3 regions of the Oceanobacillus sp. M65 genome follow, and region 1 is predicted to be linked to each of the others. Evidence: riboswitches for the same ligand, from Rfam matches in the RefSeq annotation. Region 1 holds a riboswitch; each other region holds the start of a gene.

Region 1 (5,863 bases):
AGAAGCAAGAAGATGCTACTACTCAACAACTTGAACAAGAGCTGCTAGTTAATCATATTCCGGTCTTTTTATTTACTATATTTGCTCAATTAGATTCTCCTGATAGTTCTAGAACTACTTTACATCTTTGTGGCGAAATAGTTTGTAAGGGAGGTCGTTGGTTAATCCTGCTAAGCGTAGATAAATTCGCCCATCGCAATATGGGATGATGGGGTCTTTCTTGAGTCGACAATGGCAAATTTGATGTTGCCGATGACAATCCGAGCAACGTCGTTTGTGTTTTTTGTCATCGCATGTTTTCTCAAGGTCTACATTGTCTAGGCACTTTCCACAATGTGGGTCTACCCATTTAATATTTGTAATCCATTTTGTTAACACTCTAATCGTTGTATTGTCACTTTGCAGCAAATCTACATAATCCGTTCCAACCCTAGAGGTTATTCCTTCTTGTTCAAAGAAACGGAGTGTGGTTGCACCTTGTCTAGTATTCATACTCGCCCTCTTTTTCACACTTACTGTAAAGTATGAAGAGCACGGCTTTCTTGTTCATTAAGATACTTTTTTAAAGTAAAAGGATTGGAGGCATTGAAGTCTCCAATCCTTTACTATTCCTCTCGATTGTTTGTTATGTCCTAAAAGAGTCCGCCAATTATGTCGTACAGTTTGATACATGTTAGGACGGTAAATAATAATGCACTAAGCGAAAGGACAATATTCGAAAGTCTGCCACTTCTAAACGGTTTGTCAATTTGTCTAGAATTTAAGAGATAGATAAGTGTTATAGCTAAAAACGGCATAAATAGTGCACCTAGAAATCCATAAAGGATGATTAACGCCACAGGTTTACCAAATAAGTGCAATACGATTGGTGGGAAGGTTAACCAGAAAAGATAAAACTTATAAGACTTTGTTTTGCTAATATCATCTTGTTTCACTCCTGTATGTCGAGTAGTTCGGATGAAATCAGCAAACAAATAAGATACACCATTCCACACCCCTAAAATCGACGTAAAGGAAGCAGCCCAAAAGCCAATTAGGAAGAAATATTGTGCGGTTGGACTTAGCACTTCCCCTAGCCTACTTGAAAAAACGACAAGTGCCTCTTCTCCACTAATGATATCTCCCGTGCCAAAAATAATTGCTGTTCCAAGAACCATAATTCCCAGAGCAAAGATACTTGTTATAATATACGCACTTAAGGAATCCCAGCGCATAATTTTGATATGGCGTTTCTCCGACCAATTTTTTTCTTTTAGCCAATAACCATAACTTGCCATGGTAATTGATCCACCAACACCGCCAATTAATCCTAGTGAATAGATGATAGTGTCATCATTCATGACTGGTACTATTGTATCTAAGTATGGAAGTAGATCAGGTAATACGAAAATCATGGAGCCAATAACAGTGATAAACATGACCGCAACGAGTGCTGTAATGACCTTCTCAAAGAATCCATACTTTCCAGTAAGAACTAACGCATAACAAATGACACCATTAATAATTGCCCACCATGTTAAGCTAATTTGTGGAAAGAGAGCATATGCAGCTAATGCACAAGATGCTGTTCCGGCAGCTCCATAAACAAATCCCCAAATAACCGAATAAATGCCGAAGTACCCTGTAGTCCATTTCCCAATGCCTCGCCAACCCTCGAGGATTGTATTCCCACTTGCTAGTGTGTAACGCCCCACACCTTCCCCAATAGCAAATTTCACGATAACCCCTAATACAATAGCCCATAAAAAGGCGAGACCATATTCCGCTCCAGATACCAATGCTGTCGCTAAATCACCGGCTCCTACTCCAGTGGCTGCTACTATAAGTCCAGGACCAATAAACTTCCATTTTGTTGCTTCTTGTTTATCGGAAAATGATTCTACCTCTTTGATTTCTACTTTTTCCTGCATAAAGTAACCCCCTGACTCTATCTAGCCTTTTTAAAGCTTTGTTTATAATTTTCGTAATATTATATTATCATAGGGTATTTAAAGCTGTATACGGATTCTATAGTAATTAGGACAATGGGTTCAGATGCAAAAGCAAAGTCTAAAATAGTAGGGTCTTCTACCTCAAAGACGACCGGCTCAATGACATGCTCTTTTACAATATCAGCAACAGACTGTCCCGTTGTTTTTTTGATAATCGTTGTCAACAACTCAATACTGGGACCTCTATATGCCCACGATTCTCCAGGTTTATATTCACTTACTAGTTTACCATCAGCTATTATAAGTCCATGTGTGTGGGTTAATAAGTGACGAATGGTTACTCCTTCATATGCGGGTAAATAGGAGTCTTCTACAAAACGAGTAATCGGATCATCAATGGAAAAGTAGCCATTATGTACAGCGTACGCAGCATAAAAGCCGATATAAGACTTTCTTACAGATGCAATGTGGAATTGAGTGTCTGCTTTAACATCTAAGTAAGAGTCAAATACGAAGAAGAGACGATCACTTAATAAACGTAATCGTCTCCGTAATTTTTCAACAGTATTCTGTTTCAAATTACCGTTAAAAACAATTAATTAACACAATTGAATCATTTTTAATCTATCAGGCCTTTAATCGGTAGTTTAAATTGTGCTCTTGAAGTGTTTTGTCTTTCCCGAACAAGAAATGCTTCTCCATATCAGGAGAGTATTTTGAATTTACTGTTTCAACGTCTACAGCTTCTGCTACTGCACGGAGCATCGCAGGTGAGGCACCGCAGCACAGACCAATATAATTAATGCCTAAATCTTTTGCCTCTTTTGCCCAAGCCGCTAACTCGTAACGGTTATGGTAAAGTGGATCTAGGGCAGTCGGAAAGGTTGTTTCTGTAGGTAAGTGACAACTGCATCCTCCATCAGGCAAGTTAAAGAATGTTGGGTTTTCTTCTGTTGTACGATATGGGATAGGTAAGCCCGCTACATATCCTTCCACATTGTTTCGTATATCAGCAAGATATGGCTGCATTGTTTCAGGGCCTCGGAAACAATTCATTCCAACGACCAATGCACCTTTTTCCGAAAGTATTTTACAGGACTCTTCTACGGTGTAACCATCTCTTAAAATATTCTCGCCCATTAATCCAAATGTAATGACTGCTGGTAAACCTTGTTTGGTGATTTCCTCCAATGCTATTAACGCCTCTTCATGGTAATAGAATGTTTCACCATTTATGAAGTCTACCCCTTCTTCTTTGCACCATTTCACCATTTCCGCAAATATACTTCTAACCTTAGCCTTTGATTCGGGAACATCTGGATTAAAGATATTGGTGTTTGAAATATTTCCAGCTACTAACGCTTCTTCTTTTGGATGCTCTTTTGCAACCTCTTTTGCTAAGCGAATGGCATTTCTGTTTAAAGGCTCTAATAAATCTTCTTTACCAATAATCCGCATTTTTTCCCGGTGAGCATTGTAAGTAAAAGCTAAAACAACATCAGAACCGGCATTCATATAATCCCTGTATGCTTGTTTTAGTGCTTCAGGATTATCTAGTGCCACCTCTGGAACAAAGGAGCCTGCTTGCAAATATCCCCTTCGTTCTAACTCAAACAAATAACCTTCCCCTACAATTACTGTTCCTTGTTTCAAACGTTCTTCTAAACTACGTTTCATCATTTTTCCTCCCTCGTAATTTACTTGCTGAGCGTTGCTTAATACCCAAAATAAAAAACCCCTTCTTTAAATAAGAAGAGGCTTCGGCCGTTTGCTAAATACTCTTCTTATCTTCAAGCTTTACGCTTCTGGAATTAGCACAGTATTAAAAAATCTGTTGCTGAGGTTTCACAGGGCCAGTCCCTCTACCTCTCTTGATAAGAATATTAGGTATTCATTTTTTTGATTACTCAAACAATACGCCTAATTCCCTCAAAAGTCAAGGTAAATTTTAAATGGTATGTTGATGATTTTTTAGTGGATAAATTAAAACTCACGGTGGATAGAGTGCGAAGATAGTAAATCAATTTGATTTATCCCACAACCTGCTATAAATAAAACTTAGTTGCTTTTAGTACATTCTTTCACAAAAGAAATTATTTGTTTCGTAGTTTAAGTCAACTAAGAAAGACGACCACCCAAAATGTGTAGATGTTTATATTATTACCAGTATCGTTGTACGGTGCAACAAAAAACCCGTTTTAAGATTATAGTTCTTGTTCAACTAAAGCACCCGTTTGTTGAAAAAACTAAAGTTAAAACCCTCACCGTCCTCTATTTCCATCTACTATTTTCTTATCTAATTCAACGATTGGCTAGTAACTTCTCCCACTCATCAAATGATAATTTCTTATTAATATGTTTTAAATTATCAGGGACTTCAATGTAACACATCAGTTCTAAACTATTACCGTCTGGGTCAAGAAAATAAACAGACGCGTTTCCTTGGTTTGGCCTTATAAATGGTTCCGTAGTAGTTCTGTTACCAAAAGGAACAGCCTCCATGTCTAAGGAATCAAGCCACTCTAGAGACTTTTTAAATTTTCATAAGAAACTCGAAAAGCTATGTGCCTTTATGATGGATGATAAGGAGTTTGATACTCACTACCTTCCCACAATCCTAACCAACTTTTTCCTTCTTCCAACCAGAAAAACGCTGTTTTATCATCGCCTCATGCAAACTTTAATCCTAATTTCCGATAAAAAACCCTCATGAGAGTTATCTTATTGCAAAGTGATGAGAAAAAGTTAGGATAAATGCTCCTATCTCTGAAAATAAAACATAACTCCACCTACAACAAGCAATACACTGGCAATCATAAAAAGATCATACGTATTGGTTAATATATTTGGTAATTCGTTATCTTCATCCTTTTCTTGATCATTGTCAGAGCCCTATACTCCTACCTGCTCATATGTTATTACTTCTTTAGCAGACTCATACATAGCAAACTGACTGAAGTATTGATAATTTCCATCCGACTTCCTTCTCTCTACTTCCATTATACTACGAATAATAAGGTGTTAATAGACTACATTTTCCATCTTCCCTGTTCTATACTGTTATATATAAATCCAAAATAAGAGGTGTATCAGTATGAATGACAAAAAAGATGTCTTAGATAGTGGACCTTTCTTTCATGGTACTAAAGCAGAACTAAATATTGGAGATCTTTTGGAACCGCAATACTTATCAAATTATCAAGACAAAAAATCAAACTATATATATTTCACTGCTACATTAGATGCGGCTAAATGGGGTGCTGAATTAGCGACATCCAAGTCAAAAGAAAGAATTTACGTAGTAGAACCTTTAGGTGAATTTGAAAACGACCCAAACGTAACGGATAAAAGATTCCCGGGAAATCCAACACGTTCTTATAGATCTAAATCGCCTTTGAAAATAGTAGCTGAATTAGGTTCATGGAAAAGACATTCTGACGAAGAAATAAATCATATGCTTACATCCTTAAAAAAATTACGAGAACAAGGCAAAGCTGTCATATACGATTGATCCACAATACCTTTAAAGTCACGATTTATTTGGAATAACGTCTGGATAATGCAGCTTACAATGTAAGTCTAATTACACATAGAAAAAAACGGTTCCTTACAACAATCAGGAACCGTTTTTTAAAATTGTTATACTGTACAGCCCAATGTTACCAATTAATAATCGAATTGCGGCAGTCGGTGTTTTACCTCAGGAAACTAACGGAGCTAAAACAGAATAATGATAACTAGAAGACAATCTCATACAAGATTCTGCGACAGAATTCACATTTCCCTCGTGAGCCCATTTCCATATCCATTTACTTCCCTAAAGAACGAATCACAGAACAAGTACAGATTATCCCTTTGAAGAAATTATCTACATTTAGATTTTCATTTGGTGAATGGTTTGCTTCATCAGAATTTGCATATGGAACGATAAC
Region 2 (5,863 bases), on a different contig from region 1:
TACCACTGGTTTTGGTGGGCCGTATCTCGTGCTATAAGCCAAGATAATGTATTTCTAACGCCACTATCATTCGTCATCTCATATAAGCGAGCAACCTGAAGTCTTCCCATTGACTCTGCCATTAAATTAGCTCGGAAATCGGCAATTAAGTTACCACTTGCTCCAATATAACTAGCTGTCCAGCGATTACCCACACTATCTACAGGCATTGCTCCTAAACCTGAAACAATGGCATGCTGTGGATTTGAACCTCCCAATATAGCAGCTACAACTGGATCATCCACAGCATCATCCAATTCCAGATCTGGTGCGTTATCCAGAAGACGCGCAATTAGCGTGGCTAGCATTTCTACATGGGCAATTTCCTCTGTTCCGATATCCATTAATAGATCCTTGTATTTCCCATTCCCTCTTACGTTCCACCCTTGGAATAAGTATTGCATCATAACCGATATTTCACCGTATTGGCCGCCTAGAACTTCTTGTAACTTCTTAGCAAAAACAGGATCTGGACGATCAGGCTTGGCATGGTACTGTAAATCCTTTACGTGATAAAACAATCCACTCACATCCTTTATAGTTTGACAATAGGCAAATATCCGCCCCTTTTAGATGGTATGCAGATAGCTAGGCCATTGTTCCACAAAATTTATGCAAGTGGAGGAGTGTTCGTTAATATGTATGTAGTCAATTATAAGGGCAAGAGGGCGATTTATCTGCCATGATTGCGAATTTATTGGTCCTGGCCACTCTCTGTTCAAAAAATTAGGCTAAAAATTAAACTACTCCCACCTTTTTGGGTAAAGGTGGGAGTGTCTAACCTGAATTAAGATAGGATGGTAGGATAGTGGGAGTTTAGTTTTCCCCCTAAATACTTCGCTACCTCCAGCATGCCATAGGTGCCATAATTGGCTTCGGCTTCAGAATTATAATTTGTATTTGTATTAATGTCATACGTATAAAGGTTACCGTCCTCATCTTCAATAAATTCAATACCAGCGATTTGGATGTCATTCCCTTTAAGCACTTGTTTATATTTTTCTAATACTGGGTGGTCAAAGCCTTTCCTAACTTGGAATTTCGCAGGGGCTTCTTGTTCTTCAGCAGGACAGAATAAATCCTCAATAGTACATGCATCTGCCGGGCAAAGTTCAAATCCTTCTGATGTATCTACTCTTACTGCATAAACAAATTCCCCGCCGACAAACTCACACCTCGTAATATAGGATTCTGGTGACTGAATATATTCCTGTATTAAGGTGACACCATCGACAGGCTCTTCGAAGTCCCCACCTTCTACATATTCCTGCAAGGCTTTAACTGAATGAAACAATTGAACACCAAGTCCCTTCCCTGCTCGATTATGCTTTGTAATAAAAGGTTTCCCTGCAAAGCTTTCGGCTACTTCAATAAATTCTTTTTTTCCAACAGCAGCCGTTGTCTTTGGTGTACGGACTCCGTATTTTTCCAATTCCAAATATTGCTTCACCTTGCTGAGCTCTAGATCAAGCGCCCTGCTCCCATTCACAACCGTTCTACCGTGATGTTCAAGCCAGGATAACACGGCACTTGTCAGCTCTGGAGAAAAACGGTTTCCCCTTGTGTGGGATGATGCACTCATTCGATTATAAAAAACTCCCTCTGGCGGGACGGCAGTCAAATCAACCTTCCCGCTCGTTAGAAGCCAATCCTCATAAGGAATCGCTAATTCATCCAATCGCTTAAATAAATGTGTCGTCCATTCTTCATTTTCATGAATGATATATAATTTCGTCATGATGGCCTCTCCTATCTATTATTTAGTAAAACCTTTTTCCATTCATCGACCTTTGGCATAACATTTTTGGCGAAGTTTTCTAGCTCCTCCAATTGCGGTGAGCACTGTAGCAATAGTAAATCGACTCCAGCTTCTTCATATGCTATAATTTGCTCGGCTATTTGTTGCGGTGTGCCCACAAGATTTGGACGTAGGCCCCTGTTCGATACAGAATAATCCTGCAGTTTTACCTGCTGTTCCAGTTGTGACATTGTCGTAAAGTCCTGAAACCCAGCGTACGCATCGGATTCTTTTACAGTTGTAATTCTCTCAAGCTCTCGTAATGCCTCTTCCTCTGTTTCACGGCAAATAACATAGGCAGCCATACCAAACGACTGTAACGGCTCCTTCCCTGCATGCTTTCTCCGTTCTTTCATATCGTTAATTTTTTGTCTCGCTTCTTCTACTGTATGTCCATGCATGACATAGGCATCACAATAGGTGGAAATAACCTCTTTTCCTTTGTCACTTTCACCGCCAGCATACAACACCGGGTTTGGTCGTTGTACAGGTTTTGGTGAAAGCTTTGTATTTTCAATTTGATAAAATTTTCCGTTGTAGGAGAATGACTCTTCCGTCCACAAACCTTTTAACACTTCAAGAAACTCTTCTGTTCGCTCATAACGGGCATCATGCTCTGTAAATTCTGCTCCATATTGCTTCGCTTCCTCTGCCCACCAGCCGGATACGACATTTAATGTAAAACGCCCATTGCTAATATGATCAATGTTGGCCGCCATTTTGGCTGTAACAGCGGGATTGTGAAAGACAGGACGAACGGCCGTCATAATCTCTATTTTTTCGGTTACAGCAGCTAGTGCTGCAGCAGTTGACCATGCTTCAATTGAATCTTCTTTTGTCCCTTTAATATCATTTAAATAGAGTTCAGCAATCAATGTCGTGTCATAGCCCCATTTTTCTGCTGACTGAATTACTTGCTTTGCATAATTAAAAGTAGGTGGCATTTTCTCATCTTCTACATTACGTAGCCAACCTCCAAAAATCGGTAACCAAAATCCATATCTCATCTTCCCCACTCCTATTCTCCAAATTGAAAACAAAAAAACTCTTTCCCGAAGAAAAGAGTTTAAAATTCTAATAGAACTTCATCCTCTTATCTTCCAAGCAATTGCTTGATGGAATTGGCACAGTATCTAACTAAACAGACCTGTTGCCGAGGCTTCAAAGGGCCATATCCCTCCACCTCTCTAGATAAGAAACATTATTATTTAATTAGTACTTAAAAGATTAGCGCAAAATGTTAGAACTGTCAATTAATTAATTTTTCCTAGTAAAAGCAAGGCTAAGGTCTTTCCGCAATAATACGAACAAGGCTATCTTCCACGTCTTTAGCAGCTTCTTCATCAAGCACATTATTAATCATAATAGAAAAAATATAATTCTCTCCTGACAGGTTCTGTAAATAACCAGATAGTGTAGCTACTCCAAAGATTGTTCCTGTTTTAGCTTCAACCTGGACGTCTCCCAACCGATTCCTTAATGTTCCACCAACCATCTTGCCTGTCTCTCCCGCTACTGGGAGTGCGTTCTTGAAGGCAGGAAACCATGGCTTATCCTGTACGATAAAAAGTAGTTTACTAAGTTCGTTTGCTGGAATGAGATTGACATGTGAAATACCCGAACCATCTCGAATTAATAACGTACTTCGATTTAACCCAAGCTTTTCTAGCTCCTTTTGCATAACCTCAAGTCCTTTTTCCCAGCTTCCTTCCTTTTGCACATGCTTTCCCATTTCCTTTATGAGCACTTCCCCGTGCACATTGTTGCTCAGCTTCATAAACGGTACAAGCAATTCTTTTAATGGTATAGAACTATGTTGAAAAAGCAAGGAACTTTCATTAGGCGCTTTGCCAACCATCACTTCCCCAGACCAAGTGATCCCTTTTGCTTGAAGTGCATCCTGAAAAAGGGACATAGCATAGCTTGTCGGATCCCATACGGCCATATATTCTTTCACCGTTTCTGCCCCAGCTGGTATGGTGCCTGTAAGCGTGATTTCGTTTGACCCATGTTCTCTTTCCACTGTTAGATCCTCTTCCACATTGTTGGAACTTGTCTCGGCTCGATTATGTATTGTTACATAGTTGGTGTTAGGTGACACAGTTATGATAGGCTTCTCCCCTGGCTCTTCATCGGCTGTTATCTGAAGCGTAACACTTCCCGCGTCATAGTCTTCGTCAGGTGAGGAAGTCAGCGCCGAAATTTGCGCCCCGTAATGAAATGATTCGTCACTCCAAATTAAGTCAGGGGAAAGGCGTACGTTATCATACCATGTATCATCCCCAATAAGATCTCCCTTGATATGCCTCACTCCCAGTTCTTGAAGTTGCTCTGCAAAACGGGCAAAATCTTCAGGTGTCAAGGTCGGATCCCCTTTTCCGACAAGGTAAAGGTTTCCTACTAACTGTTCATCTCTGTTAACGCCGTCGGTCTTTATTTCGGTAGAAAAGGTGTAGTCTTCTCCAAGAACCTCTAAGGCTGCAGCTGCAGTTAAAAGTTTCATATTGGATGCAGGACGAAGCCTTGTATCTCCAAGGTTTTCATATAGAAGCTCGCCAGATTTTGCATCCCGCACACTCATTCCAACTAATGCACCTTTCAACATTGGTTCTGTTTCTATTTCGTTATCCAAACGCTGTTTCATTGTCCCCCGCTCCTCTATCGCATGTACTCTCTTTTCTTCGGGCACTGAAGCAGCTAAGCAAAAGATGAGCAAGAGTATCCATACACGGCTGACATTTCTTTTTAACATCATGTAAGCACCTCTTACATTTTATTGATCAGGCCCTATTCAGTATTTCCACAAAATAAGAAGGAAATCCTTGTTATTAGAAAAACTCGCATTCGCTCGTCTATTAACGAACGCGTACGTTTTTCTTATACTTGGCACTTCAAAATTTTAACTACGTGGTGATTGCTTTCTAGCTGAAATTTTATAATTTCCTAACGTACGAATAAAATGTTTATCCTTTATTCTTATCAACAATCCGGTAGTTGATGGTTAAAAAAGGTATCGAGAAAATGCGCATCTTATGTGTCGCTCTCAAACTCCCTTCCTGTTCTTCACCTACCACAAATGTTTCCTCTAGAGGAAGCTTTAGTACCTGCCTGCCAACAGCCAAATAGATCCCTGCTTGTTGCGCGTTTTCTTGTTGTTTACTTGTTAATTGCAGGTTTCCGTGCTTATTCTGCAATGCAAGGGTGCCAATCATAGTAGAGCCTGGAAGGGGTAGTGCAATATCCATGTAGGTTCTGTCCTCCCCTTCATGAAAAGAATAAATCGCGACAAATATTGTTTCCTCGTTCACCTTTCGCAGCCAGACACGTGGTTTTGTTCGTCCATCAACTGTTTCGCTAATCCCGATAATCCTCCCCGTCATCTCTACTTCCTTAGAAGAGAAAGGAAGATTAAGCTGCCCAATCCGCTTACTAATATGTTGATAGATCCAAGCAAAGGGCTTAAACCATCCGTGCCATTTCACTTGCGAAAAAAGCCTGTAATCATTGGTGTTTTCATAGAAATCAATCACCGAATTTGATAGACTCTCTCTTTCAATTTGCGGCTCGTAAACGTGCATGGAGTCTACCAGTCCACTGTATGTATCTTTCGCTTTTATATCAGCTAGCACTTTTTCTCCGATAACCCGCTTTCCTCTTATGCGACTGACAGGGAATGATCGGTGCATCGCTTTTGGGCGAGGGCAGTTTATCATCCAGCCAATTAGCCCAACCATAGCAAATACGACTCCATTCATTACACCATGGAACCTGAGCATAAAGTCAATGCTTACATAAAACACACCTGTCATATTACCAAAGGCGTAGCATAGGGAGAACAAAATGGAAATTCCCAACGCAGAAAAGGACAGCCGAATGAGCCATGCTTGTATCGAGCGGGAAAAGCTAGTTTTCCATGCTAAGGTGATCAAGCTGTAGATCCCTATCATATAAAGCATTACACCAAGTAACTCTAGTACAACCGCATACGAAATACCAACTGCTACAAGAATGGGTGCCAATAAGATA
Region 3 (5,863 bases), on a different contig from region 1:
CTTCATATCTCCAATAATATCCTCCGCTTCTTCAATGCCAACTGAAAATCGTAATAGCCGATCACAAATACCACGACGTGTTCGTTCTGCAACTGGAATGTCAGCGTGAGTTTGTGTAGCCGGATAGGTTATAAAGCTTTCGATTCCGCCTAGACTTTCGGCGAAGGTGATTAACTGCAGATTTTCCAAAAATGCTCCAATCCATTTACTTTCTTTTAGGCGAAAAGAAAGCATCCCCCCATAGCCAGGGTAAAGTACATCCGTTACCATCGGTTCATTTGCTAAATACGCAGCAACTTTCTTTGCATTTTCCTCATGTTGTCTCATTCTTAACGCAAGGGTTTTTAAACCCCTGATCAATAACCATGAATCAAATGGAGACAAGACAGCGCCAGAGGCATTATGTAACTCGGACAATTTTTCACAAATCGTATTTCCGTTTGCGACAACTAAGCCAGCTAGTACATCGTTGTGCCCGCCAATGTATTTGGTTGCACTGTGGATAACAATGTCAGCACCCAATTCCAGTGGACGCTGGAGATAAGGAGTTAAGAACGTATTATCTACTATTAATAATAGGTTGTGTTTCTTGGCAAGAGTCGCGTATTCTTGAATATCAATTTTTTGCATTAACGGATTTGTTGGAGTTTCGATAAACAAGGCTTTAGTATTTCCTGTAATGACTTGTTCTGTTTCTTTAACGTCGTTAAACGCCGTGTAAGTAGTTTGGATATTATAGGTATCGGCATAATGCTGAAGTAAACGATAGGTTCCTCCATATAGATCCTCTGGCGCAATAATCTCATCTCCTGAGCGGAAAAGGGATAAGACTAGTTGAATGGCAGCCATTCCCGAACTGCAGGCATACCCTCTATCTCCTGCTTCCAAGTTTGCAATCCCTTCCTCAAGAATGGATCGAGTTGGATTTTTTGTCCTTGTGTAGTCGTATCCAGTGCTCAAGTTAAGTCCTTGGTGCTGGTAAGCTGTTGATAAATAAATTGGCGGGTTTACTGCACCGGTTTTTTGGTCGCTATGATTACCCAGCTGCACCAGTTGTGTCTCGATGTGTCTTTTTGTCATGTAATCGATCCTTTCAGCAAATAAATAAAGGACTTTTAGCAAGGGAAAAAGATCCTTAATAACGCGTTTACGCTTTGCGCATACTGGACTTAGCCTAAATGTAAAAAGGAAGAGGAATTGTTACATTCCTCTTCTTGAAGTTTTTATCCCCAAATCTCTTTCCCAATCTCAACTATAAATTTTAATTTATTCCACTGATCTTCTTCCGTTAATTTATTTCCGTGGTGGGTTGATGCAAATCCACATTGTGTGCTCAAGCATAGTTGATCTAGCGGAACATATTGAGATGCCTCTTTAATTCGTGCTTTAATAGATTCTTTGTCCTCTAGCTCCCCATTTTTTGATGTGATTACACCAAGAATAACCTGAGCTCCGCCAGCAGGGATATGTTTTAGCGGTTTGAAATCACCAGAACGCTCATCATCATATTCCAAGAAGAATCCATCTACTTTCTCTTTGGCAAACAAAGTGGATGCGATTAAGTCATAACTCCCTTCAAATGCCCAATTGGATCGATAGTTTCCACGACATAAGTGTGTCGTCACAACTAAATCGTCTGGTTTTCCTTCCAGTACCTCATTAACAACGCGTAATGCCAGGTTTATTAGTTTTTCCCTTGAATATTTCCCTTCGTTAAACGGAATATCTGGTGAAGAAAGACCAGCAATATAAACATCATCGAATTGTAGATAGCGAACCCCAGCTTCATAAAAAGCGTGTAATGCATCACGGTATGTTTGAATAACATCATTGGCATATTCATCAATGTCAGGGTAAATTTCTTCATTAATTATTCCTTGATTGAAGAGTTGATTAGGGCTAGGGATTGTTTGTTTGGCAACTGCACGCCCAGCAACGATATCATTGAATTCAATGAAATCTTTAATGAAAGGGTGATCGGGATTAAAGGAAACCTTCCCTATATTTCGGACATTATATCTTTCAGTCTCCTCATTTCCATTAAAAACATAGCCTACGTCTGGAACATATCCTTCTATCCCGTTTAGATGCTCTAAGAAATCAGTGTGCCAGAATCTACGTCTAAACTCGCCATCCGTCACCGCATTCAAGCCAATTTCAATCTGCTTATCAACAATACGCTTAATTTCCTTTGTTTCGATCTCACGCAATTGTGTAGCAGAAATTATTCCTTCTTTAAATTCCTTTCTTGCTTGATGAATGCTTTCCGGTCGTAATAAACTTCCTACTTGATCCGCTTTAAAAGGTGCTTTCGTTAAGGTAATTGACATGTTAAATCCCTACTTTCGTTTTATTTTTTATAAACGCAATTCAACTAAACTAGTAATAAACGTATCTATTTTATGTAACCAACAAAAAACCCCCTTCTTAACAAATAAGAAGAGGGTTGGATACGTAAAAATTTTCTCTTCTTATCTCCAAGCTTAACGCTTCTGGAATTAGCACAGTACAAATGTCTGTTGCTGAGGTTTCAATGGGCCAGTCCCTCCACCTCTCTGGATAAGAAAAATCATATGAAATTTTTTGATTAGTCAATATACTACAGTTGTCGGATCAAAATGTCAAGGGGATATTAGAAGATTGTTATTATAAGAGGTGGCGAATGACATGGGCCATGGTGTGAAAAGTGGTATGAACATATCGCCATTAGGGTATCTAGTAAAGGAATGGTTGAAAAAATTAACCCAATCGCAACATAGAAATAAAACAAATAGGGGGAGTAGGAATAGTATGGGTGATAATAGTGATCATAAATCGTCAAACCAGTCCAGTAGGGTGCAAGAGAAACCAGAAAGGCAATATTTATTCCCGTCTCAGGTAATGGAGACGTTTAGCGAAAAAGGGAAAGAGCACCTTGATACAAATATGCCTTCCCAGTTCATTCTTTCTTTAAAGGCTGGTTCGTTTATGACCTTTGGAGCTCTTTTTTCAGTGTTGCTTGCTATCGGTATTGATGCTAAAGGGCTTACCTATCTTTTGCAGGGACTTGGATTTACAGCAGGGTATCTAATGGTATTTGTATCAGGTTCTGTTTTGTTTACTGAAGTAAATGTACTTTTGCCAACATCTTATTTACAAAAGTCTTATTGGAAGAAAAATAAATACGTCAAATTCTGGGTCGTAGCCTATATCGGAAACATTGTTGGTGCGTTGTTTGTGGCTTTATTAGTAATCAGTTCAAACTCCATGACACCTGAATTCACGAAAGAGATAGAAACCCTTCTATCTCATAAAATGAAATTTGCTGAGAATGGATGGATTGGCTGGTTTCAAGTAGTTGTGTCTGGTATTCTCGCAAATTGGCTTATAGGAATGGCTGCCTTTCTAACCACAGCGGCTAGGGATATGGTCGGTAAAATTTTGGGCACAGCTTTACCTGTCATACTTTTTGTGGCTGGGAATTTTCAGCATAGCGCAGCAAATATGGGGTATTTCAGTTTAGGCCTCTTTACATCTGATAAGTATGTATGGCAGGAATATGTCTTACAAAACCTAATCCCCGCAAGTATTGGCAATATCATCGGAGGAGCCATTTTTATTTCCTTGCTCTTTTCATACGCATTCCGAAAAGAGATGCGAAGTTCATGAGGTTAGTAGAGAATTGTGTTAAAGAAGGTAAAATATAATTCATCATAGTGCGATAAACTTTACCTGAGAAGGAACTGGCCAGTAAAAGTGAATAAAATTTGAGAAGAAAACCCCTTTATGGTTATGATTACCAAAAGGGGTTTTGAGTTGATAATAATAATTCTTAACCGAACTCCATAAATGCATTTTGAATTGGAGGCAAATTCTATTGGGAAATCTAATGAAGCGATTTGTTTATAGACCTACTTCATTCGCTGCATAGGTAGCAATTTCATTACTGAAACCTTCATACTCTAGCTGTTCTATTAACCCACTTTTTGAGAATGCAGTATAATCCAAGTAGTCTTCCGCCATTTTTACTGCTTGTTCTTTCCAATTTACATTAATTTTTTCTACTGCATAAGTAGCATCCTTATTATTAAAGCCTTCATATTCTAACTGTTCTATTAAGCCACTTTTTGCAAATGCCGTATATGCTACGTAATCTTCCGCCATTTTTACAGCCTGTTGCTGTGACATCGTTTCTTTATTTTCTTGCTTTTCGGCTTCTGCTTTAGCCTTTTCTTCTTCCTCTTGCTTTTCAGCCTCTGCTTTAGCCCTTTCTTCTTCCTCTTGCTTTTCAGCCTCTGCTTTAGCCTTTTCTTCTTCCTCTTGCTTTTCAGCTTCTGCTTTAGCCTTTTCTTCTTCCTCTTGCTTTTCAGCTTCTGCTTTAGCCTTTTCTTCCTCCTCTTGCTTTTCAGCTTCTGCTTTAACCTTTTCTTCCTCCTCTTGCTTCTCGGCCTCTGCCTCTTCGGCTTTCACCTGCTCTGTTTGACTGTTATTATCAGCGATATCACTTGTGGGCGGGGTTGTTACTCCGAATAAAATGAGAAACACTATTGTTGCGATACCAAAGTACATAGTCACATGTTTCCTGTTTCTTTTGGCTACAGGCATCCACTTTAAAACAATATTAGGTTTAATTAGTCCTATAAGTAGTGCTAAAATAGATATAAAAAATAAAATAAAAAATAAAGTATCCATTCTTTTCTCCTTTTATATTTAGTTTTACAGTTACAATTTATAAGTTGTACAAGACAAATTGCATTTAGACAATTTTTTAACTTAAAACACTCTCCTTTAAAAATTGTATCTCAGAAGTTTCCTGTCCATTTTACTAAAATTAGACTATTGACTCATTAGTGAACAACTTATAGTTAAATTGTACCACATATATATTTTGAAATATATTACAAAAAAACTTTAAAATAGGCAGGATACTTGTTATTTCTATCACAGAGATTCAGGAAATGGGTTACGACATCTCTAAAAGAAAAAGTAGTCCGTTTAGAAGTTTTTCCGAAACAGCTTGATTAATTAAAAAGCTTTGACTTCTTCTTAGGGAGTTTTTAAATATATGCTATAGTTTATACGTGATAATAAATAAGTTAAATGCAGGGAGGCATCGAAATGGAGAAGGCGACCATTCTTATCGCAGACGATGAAATAGAAATTGCCGATTTAATTGCGATCCATCTGGAGAAAGAAAACTATCGTGTCTTAAAAGCTTTAGATGGGCAAGAGGCGCTTGACGCTATCGATTCCTATTCCATAGATCTTGTGATTCTAGATATCATGATGCCGAAAATGGACGGGTATGAAGTTACACGCTCCATTCGTGAGAAACATAATATGCCGATTATATTTTTAAGCGCAAAAACCTCAGACTTTGATAAGGTGCAAGGACTTGTGATTGGTGCAGATGATTACATGACCAAGCCCTTTAATCCTATTGAATTAGCAGCTCGTGTCAACGCGCAACTGCGACGCTACAAGAAGCTTAACCAGCCAAATAATGAATCAGAAAAGCTAGATTTTGGCGGACTTATTATTCTTCCTGATCAACGAAGAGTTTGCTTATTCGATCAAGACATTGATTTAACCCCGAAGGAATTTGAGATTCTTTATTTGCTAGCAAGCCACCCAAACAAAGTGTTTAGCGTTGAAAATATTTTCAAGCATGTGTGGGCACAGGATTACTTTGAAGGAACAAATACAGTCATGGTACATATCCGCACACTAAGGAAGAAGCTTTCTGAAGAGAGGAACAACTATAAATGGATCAAAACCGTTTGGGGAGTGGGGTATTCATTCAATGGTTAAATTTATTTACAGTTTTCGTTCAAAAATGATTTTCCTGTTTGGGCTAAGCATGCTGTTTGCTGGCATTATTACC

Evidence for each region. Region 1 has a riboswitch for S-adenosylmethionine ahead of ACTWPF_RS14645 (homocysteine S-methyltransferase family protein). Riboswitches for the same ligand answer to the same signal wherever they lie in the genome.
Region 2: it holds a riboswitch for S-adenosylmethionine, as region 1 does, so the genes downstream of both, ACTWPF_RS11965 (LLM class flavin-dependent oxidoreductase) here and ACTWPF_RS14645 (homocysteine S-methyltransferase family protein) in region 1, are expected to answer to the same signal.
Region 3: it holds a riboswitch for S-adenosylmethionine, as region 1 does, so the genes downstream of both, ACTWPF_RS15280 (5-methyltetrahydropteroyltriglutamate--homocysteine S-methyltransferase) here and ACTWPF_RS14645 (homocysteine S-methyltransferase family protein) in region 1, are expected to answer to the same signal.

The regions. Positions count from the first base shown of each region.
Region 1 covers NZ_JBQQCJ010000003.1:479,692-485,554, forward strand. The annotation lists gene ACTWPF_RS14630 (hypothetical protein) at 1-209, shown strand, start outside; gene ACTWPF_RS14635 (Nramp family divalent metal transporter) at 633-1,910, opposite strand; gene ACTWPF_RS14640 (serine hydrolase domain-containing protein) at 1,970-2,509, opposite strand; gene ACTWPF_RS14645 (homocysteine S-methyltransferase family protein) at 2,559-3,608, opposite strand; SAM riboswitch class I at 3,713-3,812, opposite strand; partial or broken gene ACTWPF_RS14650 (VOC family protein) at 4,233-4,573, opposite strand; gene arr (NAD(+)--rifampin ADP-ribosyltransferase) at 5,026-5,442, shown strand; gene ACTWPF_RS14660 (M20/M25/M40 family metallo-hydrolase) at 5,741-5,863, opposite strand, start outside.
Region 2 covers NZ_JBQQCJ010000002.1:857,068-862,930, forward strand. The annotation lists gene ACTWPF_RS11955 (manganese catalase family protein) at 1-560, opposite strand, end outside; gene ACTWPF_RS11960 (ATP-grasp domain-containing protein) at 827-1,777, opposite strand; gene ACTWPF_RS11965 (LLM class flavin-dependent oxidoreductase) at 1,789-2,844, opposite strand; SAM riboswitch class I at 2,928-3,035, opposite strand; gene dacB (D-alanyl-D-alanine carboxypeptidase/D-alanyl-D-alanine endopeptidase) at 3,120-4,592, opposite strand; gene ACTWPF_RS11975 (YndJ family protein) at 4,801-5,863, opposite strand, start outside.
Region 3 covers NZ_JBQQCJ010000004.1:32,873-38,735, forward strand. The annotation lists gene ACTWPF_RS15275 (methionine biosynthesis PLP-dependent protein) at 1-1,080, opposite strand, end outside; gene ACTWPF_RS15280 (5-methyltetrahydropteroyltriglutamate--homocysteine S-methyltransferase) at 1,224-2,330, opposite strand; SAM riboswitch class I at 2,469-2,566, opposite strand; gene ACTWPF_RS15285 (formate/nitrite transporter family protein) at 2,791-3,648, shown strand; gene ACTWPF_RS15290 (Ltp family lipoprotein) at 3,883-4,671, opposite strand; gene ACTWPF_RS15295 (response regulator transcription factor) at 5,098-5,790, shown strand; gene ACTWPF_RS15300 (sensor histidine kinase) at 5,783-5,863, shown strand, end outside.